Regions from separate parts of the Cupriavidus sp. C1SS-2L genome, predicted to be linked through region 1. Evidence: predicted binding sites of a transcription regulator. Region 1 holds the regulator's gene; each other region holds the start of a gene.
The links. The regulator LexA, encoded in region 1, represses DNA repair genes until DNA is damaged. The targets are predictions, from matches to a motif close to ACTGTATNNNNATACAGT.

Region 1 (4,021 bases):
CCAGCGGCGCATCTGTCTCGGCATGCGGTGGCTGGTCCGCGAAGCCGATCGCACCGGTCTCGGCCATGCGCCGCAGCAGTACCGCGGCGCCGCACTGGCGCGACACCGCCGTGTCGGACCACGTGCCATCAGCCACGTATTTGCCGCAAACGTAGTGGTTGGAAAAGCTCCAGAGGTAAGGCGTCGAGACCTGCGGATGGTAGGAGCGGTAGCCGAAGCCGTTGTACCGCTCCACCTGGAACAGCATGCCGGACAGGCTCCAGTCGGTGGCCGCGCCAAGTCCCTTGAGGGCCAGCGCATCGGCTGCACTGTCTTCCCAGCTGAACGGCGGCGAACTGGCGCGCGGGCGGCCGGCGGGCACATGCGTGGTGCGGGCGCCCAGCGGGTCGCCATTGTGGAGATGGCAATCGAACCGCTGGCCGCACTCCATGTTGTGGATCACGGCGATGAAGTGCCAGGGCACGCCTGAGAGGGTGCCCGCAGTCTCATAGCGAGGCCGGTTGCGTTCCAGTGACCTGACGAGCCCGTCGACGTCCGCCGCGCGCGCGGCGTTGATGACGCAGTTGTTGAACAGCGATGCGTAGTCCTGACGCAAGGCGTCCGTTAGCGCAATGGTGGCCATGATGCCTCCCATGCGGATTCGCTGACGGCGCCGACAGCGCCGAGCGTTCGCAAATACCCCGGCAAACGCAAAGCTGGCGGCCGGCGGCAACGGGCGCGAGCCGGTCCCCTCCGATGGCGCGCCATGCTGCGGTCGGGCCGTTCTGCGACGGCGCCGTGGCGCGCTGTGCCTGCTATCTGAAGGCTAGAAGGTGACACCCTCGATGGAAAGGTGCCGCGGACAAAACAAATGAAGATGAGATATGCAGAATATGCAATTCTCGATCAATCTGCCATCAAGGAGGGCTGCAGCGCCCTCATGCCTGGCGGGAAGGATCAGGCCAGGAGCTTCGGCGGCTCGGCCAGTTCCAGCATGCGGCAGATGTCTGCCATGCTGCCGACCATGGTGCGGCGCTGCGCGCCCTGGTAGATGCGAACGCCTTTCGATTGCCGGAACGGGACCGGCTTGACCGGTTGACGGGCGGCGGCAATGTGGTTGATTTGCGGCATGGCTACACCTCTCGATTTGGCAAAAGCAGCAAAAAGCGGCAAAAGCGGGGTCAACACCCGTCTGGCGGGCGGCATCGGTACAGCAAAAGGGGAGGGCGGCGACCGGCGCGCGGCTGGCCGCGTCGGTCAGAAGCCCGAGGAGCGGATCAGCCCGACGGCGATACCTTCCAGTGAGAATTCTTCTCGCCCGGGCGTGACCATGATGTTCGGAAAGTCCGGGTTTTCCGCGATCAGTTCGATCGCGCCGTCACGGCGCTGCAAGCGCTTGACGGTCACGTCATCGCCGAGCCGGGCCACGACGATCTTGCCGTTGGGCGCTTCGCTGGCCTTGCGCACGGCGAGCAGGTCGCCGTCGAGGATGCCGGCGTCGCGCATGCTCAGGCCGCGCACGCGCAGCAGGTAGTCGGGGCGTTCGTCGAAGACCGAGGCGTCTACCTGATACTGGCGGTCGATATGTTCGGCGGCGAGGATCGGGCTGCCGGCGGCCACGCGGCCCACCAGCGGCAACGTGAGCTGCATGATGCCGGACACGGGCAGCGAGAACTGGTCGGGCATCTCGGAATCGCTGCGCGCCACCTTGAGGCGGATGCCGCGCGAGGCGCCCGGCGTCAGTTCGATCACGCCCTTGCGTGCCAGCGCCCGCAGATGCTCTTCCGCGGCATTGGGTGATGAGAAGCCGAACTCGGCAGCAATCTCGGCGCGCGTGGGCGGAAAGCCCGTATTGCGGATCGTGTTGCGGATCAGATCGAAAATCTGCTGCTGCCGGGGTGTCAGGGTCGCCATGGAAGCGCTTTCTTGATGAGTGCCCCGGTGCAATACGGCTGCCAGCCAGGCGGGCACTGTATGTTTAAACAGTATGCCTGTGATTTTATACAGTATCGGCACAAGCGCAAGCAGAATTTCAGAGCCGTCTGCTCGACTTCGGGTTTGCCGGCATGCCGCAGGTAGAATCGGCGAACCTTTACTTCCTCGTGCCCTGCCCATGTCACGATCCATGTCCCAGCTTCCCCGCGTCGTCATTCTGGCTACCGGCGGCACCATTGCCGGCGCTTCCGCCAATCCGGCCAGCAGTGCGCGCTATCAGGCTGCAACGGTGCCGGTGACGACGCTGCTGGCTGCCGTGCCGGCGCTGCAATCCGTGGCCAGGGTTGAGGCCGAGCAGGTGGCGCAGGTCGACAGCAAGGACATGGTGTTCTCTCTATGGTCGACGCTGGCGGCGCGCGTGCAGCACTGGTCGGGCCAGCCGGACGTCGCGGGCATTGTCATTACGCACGGCACCGACACGCTGGAAGAAACCGCCATGTTCCTGCACCTGACGCAGGCTTGCCCGGTGCCGGTGGTGCTGACTGCGGCGATGCGGCCGTCGACCTCGCTGTCCGCCGATGGTCCGCTAAACCTGCTCGATGCGGTTCGGGTTGCGGCCCATCCCGATGCCTGCGGCAAGGGCGTGCTGGTCGTGCTGAACCAGCAGATCCACGCGGCGCGCGACGTGGTCAAGGCGCATACGTCCGCGGTAGATGCTTTCGTATCGGTACCATGCGGGCCGCTTGGCTTCGTGCAGGACGAGCTGGTGCGCATTGCCCGCGCGCCGGTGCGGTCTGGCGTGGGGGTGTTGCCAGTGCCGCAGCATTGGCCCGATGTGGAGATCATCGCCAGCTATGCGCAACCTGGCCGCATGGTGGTGGATGCCCTCGTCGGCGCTGGTGTGCGGGGGATCGTCGTAGCGGCGGCGGGCAACGGCTCGGTACACGAGACGCTCGTGGCCGCGCTCAGGGATGCCGTGGCGGCTGGCGTCGCGGTGGTCCGCAGTTCGCGTACCGCGGCGGGTCATGTGGCGATTCCGCCAGTTGTTGATCCTCTCGGCGGGGCATTCCTTTCCGCCGCCGATCTCAATCCCTATAAGGCCAGGGTCCTGCTGTTGCTGGCCCTGGCGCAGGATCCGGGGCTCGCTTCCGACCCGGAGCGCCTGCAAGGGCAGTTTGCCTCTTCGTGACAGCGGTTGCGCGTTTGTCAATAGCCGGGCTATAATTTAAGGCTATTCAACCTTGCCGCACCGGACGTGACGCCCGGGTGGCTCATCCAAAAGGAGCGTCAATGCGTCATTACGAAATCGTCTTCATCGTCCATCCGGACCAGAGCGAACAAGTCCCGGCCATGATCGAGCGCTACAAGTCGCTCGTGACGTCGCAAGGCGGTCAGGTTCACCGCGTGGAAGACTGGGGCCGTCGCCAGATGGCTTACATGATCCAGAAGCTGGCCAAGGCTCACTACGTTTGCGTCAACATCGAGTGCGGCAAGGAAACCCTGGCTGAACTGGAGCACGCCTTCAAGTTCAATGACGCCGTGCTGCGTCATCTGATCGTGCAGACCAAGAAGGCTGAAACCGCTCCTTCGCCGATGATGAAGGAAGTGCAGCGCGAAGAAGCCCGTAAGGCCGCGCAAACGACCACCGAAGGCCAGGCCGCCTGAATGCGGACTGCGGTGCCTGTCGTGGCTGGCAAAGCTGACCACGGCGGCATGGGCAACACACTGCAAGGGGCCGCGCGTTGAACCAGCTTCGGCTAGCCGCCACCTTGGCGGAACGCGATGCTCTCAGGTATACCCCGGCCGGCGTGCCCGTCGTGAACTGCATCTTGCAGTACAGCGGCGAGGCGGTCGAGGCGGATACGCCGAGGCAGGTCGAGTTTGCCATTGCTGCGATGGGGATCGGGCCGGTTGGCCAGCGCCTGGAGCGATTGCCGCTCGGCACGCTGCTCGACTGCGAAGGATTCCTGACTCGCAAGCACCGCAACAGCAAGGCCCTCGTCTTTCACATCACCGGATGTAAAGCATTCGTAAAGGATTGAATCATGGCATTCATCAAACGTGACAACAAGAACAAGAAGCGCTTCCAGCAACAGAACCCGCTGTT
Region 2 (4,021 bases), 1.7 Mb from region 1:
CCGCACCCGGTGACGGAGCCGCCTCGCGCTCTGGGGCATACCGTCGAATACACATGTAGCCAGTACTGGTATTCCCTTTTAAACCGGCCCGAAGGGCGACCGCCCGCGCACTCGATTTACTCGAAATCGTCAGGCAGTTCGTCCTCCGCGCCCTGAATCACCTTGCCAATCACCGAACGCGAAAATCCGCGGGTCATCATGAAACGGATCTGCTTGGCCCGCTCTTCCGGCGTCGCCGGCGGGGTGCCGAAGCGCTTGCGCCAGACCTCGCGTGCGCGGTCGGATTCGGTTTCGCGCAGCCGCTCCTGCAGTTCGCCGAGTTGCTCACTGCCAAGCTTGTGGTTCTTGGCCTCCTGCAGCACACGCGCAGCGCCATAGCGGCTGCCACGCCGGTGCAGCAGGCTGTCGGCAAAGCGCTGGTTGGACAGCCAGTTTTCCCGCTCCAGCGCATCCAGTAACTGTTCGAGCTGCTCCGGCGATTCCGCGTGCGGCGCAAGCTTTCGCGCCAGTTCGGCGCGGCTATGCTCACGGCGCGAGAGGTAACCCACGGCGCGGGCCTTCAGGGATAGCGGGGGGCGGGTGGACATCAGCGCGGTTCAGGAAAACGAGGGATCAAGCAAGAGGAAACAAAAAAGGCTGGCGCATCGGCGATGCGCCAGCCCTTGGGAGCGTGCCTGCCGGCCGGCGCTCAGTCTTCCGTCACGACCTCGGCCGCCGGAACACTGTTCATCGGCGCAACGCCCAGCGCGGCGCGGACCTTGTTCTCGATTTCCTGAGCGATGTCGGGATTTTCGCGCAGGTACTCGCGCGCATTGTCCTTGCCCTGCCCGATCTTGTCGCCGTTGTAGCTGTACCAGGCGCCCGACTTCTCGACGATCTTGGCGTCCACGCCGAGGTCGATGATCTCGCCCTGGCGCGAGATGCCCTGGCCATAGAGGATGTCGAAGAAGGCCTCGCGGAACGGCGGCGATACCTTGTTCTTGACCACCTTGACCTTGGTCTCGTTGCCGATCACGTCGTCACCCTTCTTGATCGAGCCGATGCGGCGGATGTCCAGGCGCACGGAAGCGTAGAACTTCAGCGCATTGCCGCCCGTGGTCGTTTCAGGCGAACCGAACATCACACCGATCTTCATACGGATCTGGTTGATGAAGATCACCAGGCAGTTGGTGCGCTTGATGGTGCCGGTCAGCTTGCGCAGCGCCTGGCTCATCAGGCGGGCCTGCAGGCCGGGCAGCGAATCACCCATTTCGCCTTCGATTTCAGCCTTCGGCACCAGCGCGGCCACCGAGTCGATCACGATCAGGTCGATCGAGCCCGAGCGCACCAGCGCATCGGTGATTTCGAGCGCTTGTTCGCCAGTGTCCGGCTGGGAGATCAGCAGCTCGCCCACGTCCACGCCAAGCTTGGAGGCGTAGTTGACGTCGAGCGCGTGCTCGGCATCGATAAAGGCGCAGGTGCCGCCAAGCTTCTGCATTTCGGCAACGACCTGCAGCGTCAGCGTGGTCTTGCCCGACGATTCCGGGCCGTAGATCTCGACCACGCGGCCGCGCGGCAGGCCGCCGACGCCCAGCGCGATGTCAAGGCCGAGGGAGCCGGTGGAGACCACCTGGATGTCCTTCTCGACCTCGCCGTCGCCCATGCGCATGATCGAGCCCTTGCCAAACTGCTTCTCGATCTGCGAGAGCGCGGCGGCAAGCGCCTTCTGCTTCTCGGCGCTCAGGCCGGCACCTGCCTTCTTGTCATCCATGGTGGTCCTTGAGTCAAATGTTGAGTCAATGGTGGTATAAATAAGTCGAATGTGGCGCGACACCGGCTTTTTCCGATTGTTCCGATCGACTTCCGGATCAGTGCGCCTCAACTACAAAATCACCCGACTGCCTGCACAGCCGCCTTCTGCGGCGGCCTGCGCGGAATGTGCGGGTACTGTATAAAAAAACAGTATGCTTGGCAAGCCCTGTCCGCATCGTTTGCGTGGCGACTGGCAATGCCGGCCGTGGTGGAGACAACCATGCGCATTCTGATTGCCGAAGATGACGATGTGCTTGCCGACGGCCTGACGCGCTCGCTGCGTCACTCCGGCTATGCGGTCGACCATGTCGCGAACGGTCTCGAGGCCGATTCCGCATTATCGACCCAGACGTTCGACCTGCTGATCCTGGATCTGGGCCTGCCTCGCATGCCGGGTCTGGAAGTGCTCAAGCGCCTGCGCGCGCGCGGCGCCATGCTGCCGGTGCTGATCCTGACCGCTGCCGACGGCGTCGATGAGCGCGTCAAGGGACTGGACCTCGGTGCTGACGACTATATGGCAAAACCGTTCGCGTTGTCCGAACTCGAAGCCCGGGTGCGCGCGCTGGTGCGCCGCGGCGCCGGCGGCGGCGCGACGCTGATGCGCCACGGGCCGCTCGCCTTCGACCAGGTCGGTCGCATTGCCTATATGAACGAGCAGATGCTGGACTTGTCGGCACGCGAGGTCGGCCTGCTCGAGATCCTCCTCACTCGCTGCGGGCGGCTGGTCTCCAAGGAACAACTCGTGGACCATCTGTGCGAGTGGGGCGAAGAGGTCAGCAACAACGCGATCGAGGTCTACGTGCACCGGCTGCGCAAAAAGATCGAAGTTGGCGGCATCCGCATTGCCACGGTACGCGGGCTGGGCTACTGCCTGGAGAAGTTCCAGCCAAGCGTGGCCGCGCATAGCTGACCCGCATCCGCTGCGCTTCCCGCCACGTTACTGAGCAGCCGATCACTCGACCGAATCCGCCCACACTTTGCCGAGATGAGCTTGCTGCGACTGCCATGGCGGCATCCGCCCGCCAAGCATCCCGTCCCTCCCCCCGGTGCCGCCACACCGGGCGACCCGGACGACCCGGACGACCTGGCCGATGCTCTGCCCCACCTGGAGGAGAGCACCGGCCAGCCTGCCCCGCGCTCGCTGTTCGGCGAGATCCTGGACTGGATGCTGGCGCCGCTGCTGCTGCTCTGGCCGATGAGCATCGCGGTCACGTACCTCGTCGCGAAGTCCATCGCCAACGGGCCGTTCGACCGTGCGCTGGAAGCCAGCGCCATCGTGCTGTCGCAGCAGGTCCGCGAAGTGAACGGCCGCGTCACGCTGCAGCTGCCGCTGTCGGCGCGCGAGATCCTGCGCGCGGACGAAACCGACAACATTTACTACCAGATCGTCGGCAAGCGCGGTGAGTATGTGGCCGGCGACCACGACCTGCCACTGCCGTCCGAGGAGGACGAGGGCCATCCCGGCCTGGTATCGCTGCGCGATGACCGCGTGTCGGGCAACGACGTGCGCGTGGCCTATACCTATATCGATCTCAAGAACGTAGGCGGCAACCAGCCCGTGCTGGTGCAGGTGGCCGAGACCCTCGACAAGCGCGCGCGCCTGGCCAACGAAATCATCAAGGGCGTGATCCTGCCGCAGTTCGTGATCCTGCCGCTGGCTGTGGTGCTCGTGTGGTTCGGGCTCTCGCGCGGACTGGCGCCGCTCACGGCGATCCAGCAACGCATCCGCGCGCGCAATCCCGGCGACACCAGCCCCATCGACGAACGCGCGGCGCCGCAGGAAATCACGCCGCTGGTCGCATCGTTCAACGAACTGCTCGCGCGGCTGGACCAGTCGGTGCAGACGCAGAAGCGCTTCATTGCCGATGCCGCGCACCAGATGAAAACGCCGCTGGCCGGACTGCGCATGCAGGCGGAACTGGCCCAGCGCGAACAGTCGCCCGAGGAATTGCGCCGCTCGCTCGCGCAGATCGCCGGCAGTTCGGAACGCACGGCGCACCTGGTCACGCAATTGCTGTCGCTTGCGCGCATGGAAAACCTGGCCGGCGCCGGCAGCATGGCGGCGCTGGACCTGGCCGCGCTCGCGCGCGAGGTCGTGAAGGACTGGCTGCCGCGCGCCTGGGCCCGTCAGATCGACCTGGGACTCGATGCCGACGATCACCCGGTCATGGTGCAGGGCAACCGGCTGATGCTCACGGAAATGCTGAACAACCTGCTCGACAACGCCATC
Region 3 (4,021 bases), on a different replicon from region 1:
TCATCTGAACTTTGAATACGCAGACGATCAGCTTGAGTTCGCTTTTGCCGCGTTCGAGGCCAGGGAGCGGTGCATCATTACCGTTGATGGATCCGCGATGGAGTCCCTTGTACCGATAGCAATGTATGTGGTGGAGCTTACCGTAAAGCAAGGTGCACGCGTTTGGCCGACCCCGATACCAAGTAGGCAGGCAAGATATCCTGAGGTTCGCCGCGCTGTGGAACATGGAATGTTCGCACTATGCACAAAGGGGGGGCGACTTCTGAAAACGGTTCCCAACTACCGTGTTGAATACATCCCCGATTTTTCGAACATACCGCAACTTCGATTCTGACAAACTCGGGAAAAGGTTCCTTCTCCCTTTACGATATCCGTCCAGTGCTTATGGGTCGGAAGTCGCCTCTGGCTCAAGGAGGCCCGTACATGGATACGCCGAGGGCAGAGATCGGCCAAATCCGCACATTCGACGCCACGACTCAGGTAGTTGACAATGTGAGGAATCTGCAGGGTGCCAAACCACGCCGGGGTTACGACATGAAATTGCTTTCTCCTTCCGAATGTTCGGTATGGCTGAAGAGTGAGGATTGTTGCGAAACGCCATACGGGCGAGCGGGAAGCAGCGCGGACTCGCATTTACAGTTTGCCATTCCGAAAACCAGTGCGGGAGTCGCCCGCATGGTCGATGGCATCCGTACATTTCTTGGGTCACCGCGAACCTGCCTGTTCCAGGTTAGTGACTGGTCGCGATATTCGCAACTTGAGAATTCGATACTGAGTGAGCTGGAATCGGCAAGCTCCGGCGAGCTGCAGCCGTTCGATACCTTTGGCATATTATTTGACCCCGGTGAAGCGGATGAAATGTTTGAATGCTGCATCAGGGTGGTCAATTGCGGTATGAGCGCGTACTTATACGCACCGCGAAGCGCCACCTTTCTTATTTGGGAGGGAGATCTTGTCGATGTCTGGACGAACGGATCTGAGCTGCGAAATCGGCTGGCGCAATGGTTGAGAGGGCAACAGTTTCGCCTTACAAGTTTTTAGCTGGCGACCCTGCCAGGGCACTTGAGTATCGCTAGGTTACACAGTGAATGGCCGCTCACGCCGAGTGCGACTGCCCGTTATGGGGTCGAAAACCGCCGGCGGACCACACCTCAACTAGCCGCGGTGCCTCCTGCAAATCTCACATCTATGATGTTTCCCCTTGCCTATCCCTCGATACTGTATATATTTACAGTACCTGTATGGATAAACAGTGTGAGGGAAGCCATGGAACATCTGATCCGCGTTCACAACGACTATGACCGCCAGGTGCTGGCCTGGCTGCGCGTGCGCATTGGCGATGCGGCGCTGCAGTCCGCCGCGGCCCGGCTCGCTGATGCGCGCAAGCCCTACCTGTCCACTATCTGCCGCAGCCTGGGAATCCGCCCGCCGACCCGGCGCGAATTTGCGCGCGAATCGGCACGGGAATCGGCTTGTGCCCACCGTGCGGTCGGGGACCACTACCTGGCGCGCATCCGCGCCATTCTTGCCGCGTCCGCCGGTGCTCAGCATTGATCCGGATGTTTGCGGTGGGTGCGCAGTGACTATCATCTATCACGACGCTGCGGGCGGCGCCCCCCCGCGTCAACGTCACCACGCCACCATGCCATCGCAACCCAGCGGACAAGACATGAACCGGATCGGATTCATCGGAATGCGCAGCCCCCGCTGCGACCGTGTCGCACGGGTCAAGGCCATTGCGCATCGTTCCTGGTTCTCGCGAGGCCACACGCTTGCAGAGTGAACCGGTGCACGCCGCCCGTCCTGCCATGCCCGGCGCGCGCGTAGGCCTGCTGACAGCGCTGGCCATGCTGGCCTTTGCCGGCAATTCGATCCTGTGCCGGCTCGCGCTCAAGGGCACGGCTATTGATGCGGCTTCCTTCACGCTGCTCCGCATTGGCAGCGCGGCGGCGGCCTTGTGGCTGATCCTGATGGTTCGCCATGGTCCGCGCCGGCTGCCAGGTGGCGGGAGCTGGTTGTCGGCGCTGGCGTTGTTCGTGTACGCGGCGGCGTTTTCGTTTGCGTACCTGCATCTTTCGGCTGCCACGGGGGCGCTGTTGCTGTTCGGCGCCGTGCAGGCCACCATGACCGGCTACGGATTGTACGTGGGCGAGCGCCTGCGCTCCGGGCAATGGCTAGGCCTTGCACTGGCGTTGGGCGGGCTCGTGTGGCTGGTGCTCCCGGGGCTCGCCGCCCCGCCGCCGGGCTCATCGCTGCTGATGGTGATGGCTGGCATCGCATGGGGCGTCTATTCACTGCGCGGCAGAGGCGCGGCCGACGCCACTGCGACCACCGCGGGCAACTTCATGCGCGCCGTGCTGCCTGCGCTTGCGTTGGCGTTGGCGTGGGGGATGCATACGCAGCGCAGCGTGGACGGCAGCGGGCTGGCGAGCGCGCTGGTGTCCGGGGCGCTGACTTCCGGCCTCGGTTACGTGGTCTGGTACGCCGTGGTGCCACGGCTTCGCGCGGCGACCGCCGCGACCGTCCAGCTCAGCGTGCCGGTGATCGCGGCGGTGGGCGGCATCGCGCTGCTTGGCGAGGCGATGTCGATACGGCTGGCCGTCAGCGCCGCCGCGGTGCTCGGCGGCATCGCGCTGGTCATTGCCGGGAAGACGCGCTGATTTCCGCAAAGCCGCCGGCATGGAATACCAGTGGCTTGCTCTGTCCGACCTGCTGCGCGCGGTGCAACTGAGCGGTGCCGTCTGTCTCAACGGGGTGACTTCAAGGCGCCCTGGTGCCTGATCTCCGAGCCGACAGGGTTACTCAAGAGCCCGCTACCGCGCATTGATGCGCGACTGGTAGCGCAGGCACGACAGACGACAGGGGTCCGCAAAGGGCCCCTGTCGTCTTGTCAGCATGGCACGGGCGGCCCGCTGGCTTACATCTTCTGCTTGGTGTTTTCCGCGGCGCCTTGCATTTTCTCGCCGCCGCGCTCGACATCCTTGCCGGCGCCCGCAATCGTATTGCAGCCTGTGATGACCAGCATGCCCGCAAGGGCAAATAGTGCGCATAGCTTTCTCATGACGATCTCCTTGCTTCGTGTGGATGCGGACATGCGCCGCAGCAGGAATAAAGGGGCCGGACTGGCAGATTGAGCGTAGCAATCAGCGAACCGTGCGGGCAGTCCGCATTCGTCCTACAACGGTGTCAGCGGGCAGCGCAAACGCAAGGCACGACCCGGGCTCGGAAGATGCGCAATACGTCATTGCGCGGCGTGCATTGAGTCAGGTCAAGCGGCTGACGACCGACAGGCGCAAGGCGGCCGGGCGTTGTCCATACTGGTATCAGCAAAGCGCGCAGGTTGTGGACCGGCAAGAGGACGAATGCACAAGCCGGCCTGTAACGCTGCCGATACATTCTTCCAATACGACAGACAACACCATGCCTTTCAGCCTCCGGTTCAGCCCCCACGACATCTACCCCGACGCGCTCGAGGCCCGCCTGGCCGAGCTGCACGAGATCGCCGAAGACGTACAGCGCGCCCAGGAACGCCGCTGGCGCAAGTACGGCACGCTGCTTCCGCAGGGCGTGCCGTCACAGGGCAATCCGCACACCCGTCACTGATCGCGCATGCAGGCCTGCTGCCAATAGCGCGCGGCTGGCGCAGCGTGACTCGGGTTGGGGGACTTCGCTCCTCGTGCGGATGCCGTTGTGCCCGGGAGCACCGCCTGCGATGCGTACCCGCCGGCTTTGTCGACCCCGGCCTGAGGCGGTAGCGACTAGCACGGCAAAGACAGCGGAAAAATGGGACATATCGGACATTTCCGACAAGCGGCCGCAATCCGACGCCAATTGTGAACAACTGTGATATCCGATTGGCAAGGCGCGGGGGCTCCGGAAGAATGGGCAGTTCAATGCGGCGCGGTTACAGCAGAACCCGGCCGCCGGGCAGATTCTTCCGACGTAGCCACCATGAAACGACCAACCCGGGAATGTGTACTCGCGCTGATCGCCTGCTTGCGACATGCTGGCCCCATGCGGC

Region 2: recA (recombinase RecA) is a predicted target of LexA. The motif match lies at 1,926-1,943, and genes of this name have one in related genera.
Region 3: ACIGJG_RS30425 (CppA family protein) is a predicted target of LexA. The motif match lies at 1,218-1,235, and genes of this name have one in related genera.

The regions. Positions count from the first base shown of each region.
Region 1 is NZ_CP172708.1:2,230,432-2,234,452, reverse strand. Features, by position in the region: gene ACIGJG_RS10360 (hypothetical protein) at 1-622, opposite strand, end outside; gene ACIGJG_RS10355 (hypothetical protein) at 937-1,110, opposite strand; gene lexA (transcriptional repressor LexA) at 1,237-1,893, opposite strand; gene ACIGJG_RS10345 (asparaginase) at 2,105-3,103, shown strand; gene rpsF (30S ribosomal protein S6) at 3,205-3,579, shown strand; gene priB (primosomal replication protein N) at 3,657-3,956, shown strand; gene rpsR (30S ribosomal protein S18) at 3,960-4,021, shown strand, end outside.
Region 2 is NZ_CP172708.1:572,256-576,276, reverse strand. Features, by position in the region: gene recX (recombination regulator RecX) at 117-587, opposite strand; gene recA (recombinase RecA) at 689-1,750, opposite strand; gene ACIGJG_RS02670 (response regulator) at 2,012-2,701, shown strand; gene ACIGJG_RS02665 (sensor histidine kinase N-terminal domain-containing protein) at 2,777-4,021, shown strand, end outside.
Region 3 is NZ_CP172709.1:2,759,392-2,763,412, forward strand. Features, by position in the region: gene ACIGJG_RS30415 (hypothetical protein) at 1-334, shown strand, start outside; gene ACIGJG_RS30420 (hypothetical protein) at 424-1,041, shown strand; gene ACIGJG_RS30425 (CppA family protein) at 1,267-1,554, shown strand; gene ACIGJG_RS30430 (DMT family transporter) at 1,809-2,660, shown strand; gene ACIGJG_RS30435 (entericidin A/B family lipoprotein) at 2,918-3,061, opposite strand; gene ACIGJG_RS30440 (hypothetical protein) at 3,421-3,603, shown strand; gene ACIGJG_RS30445 (hypothetical protein) at 3,952-4,021, shown strand, end outside.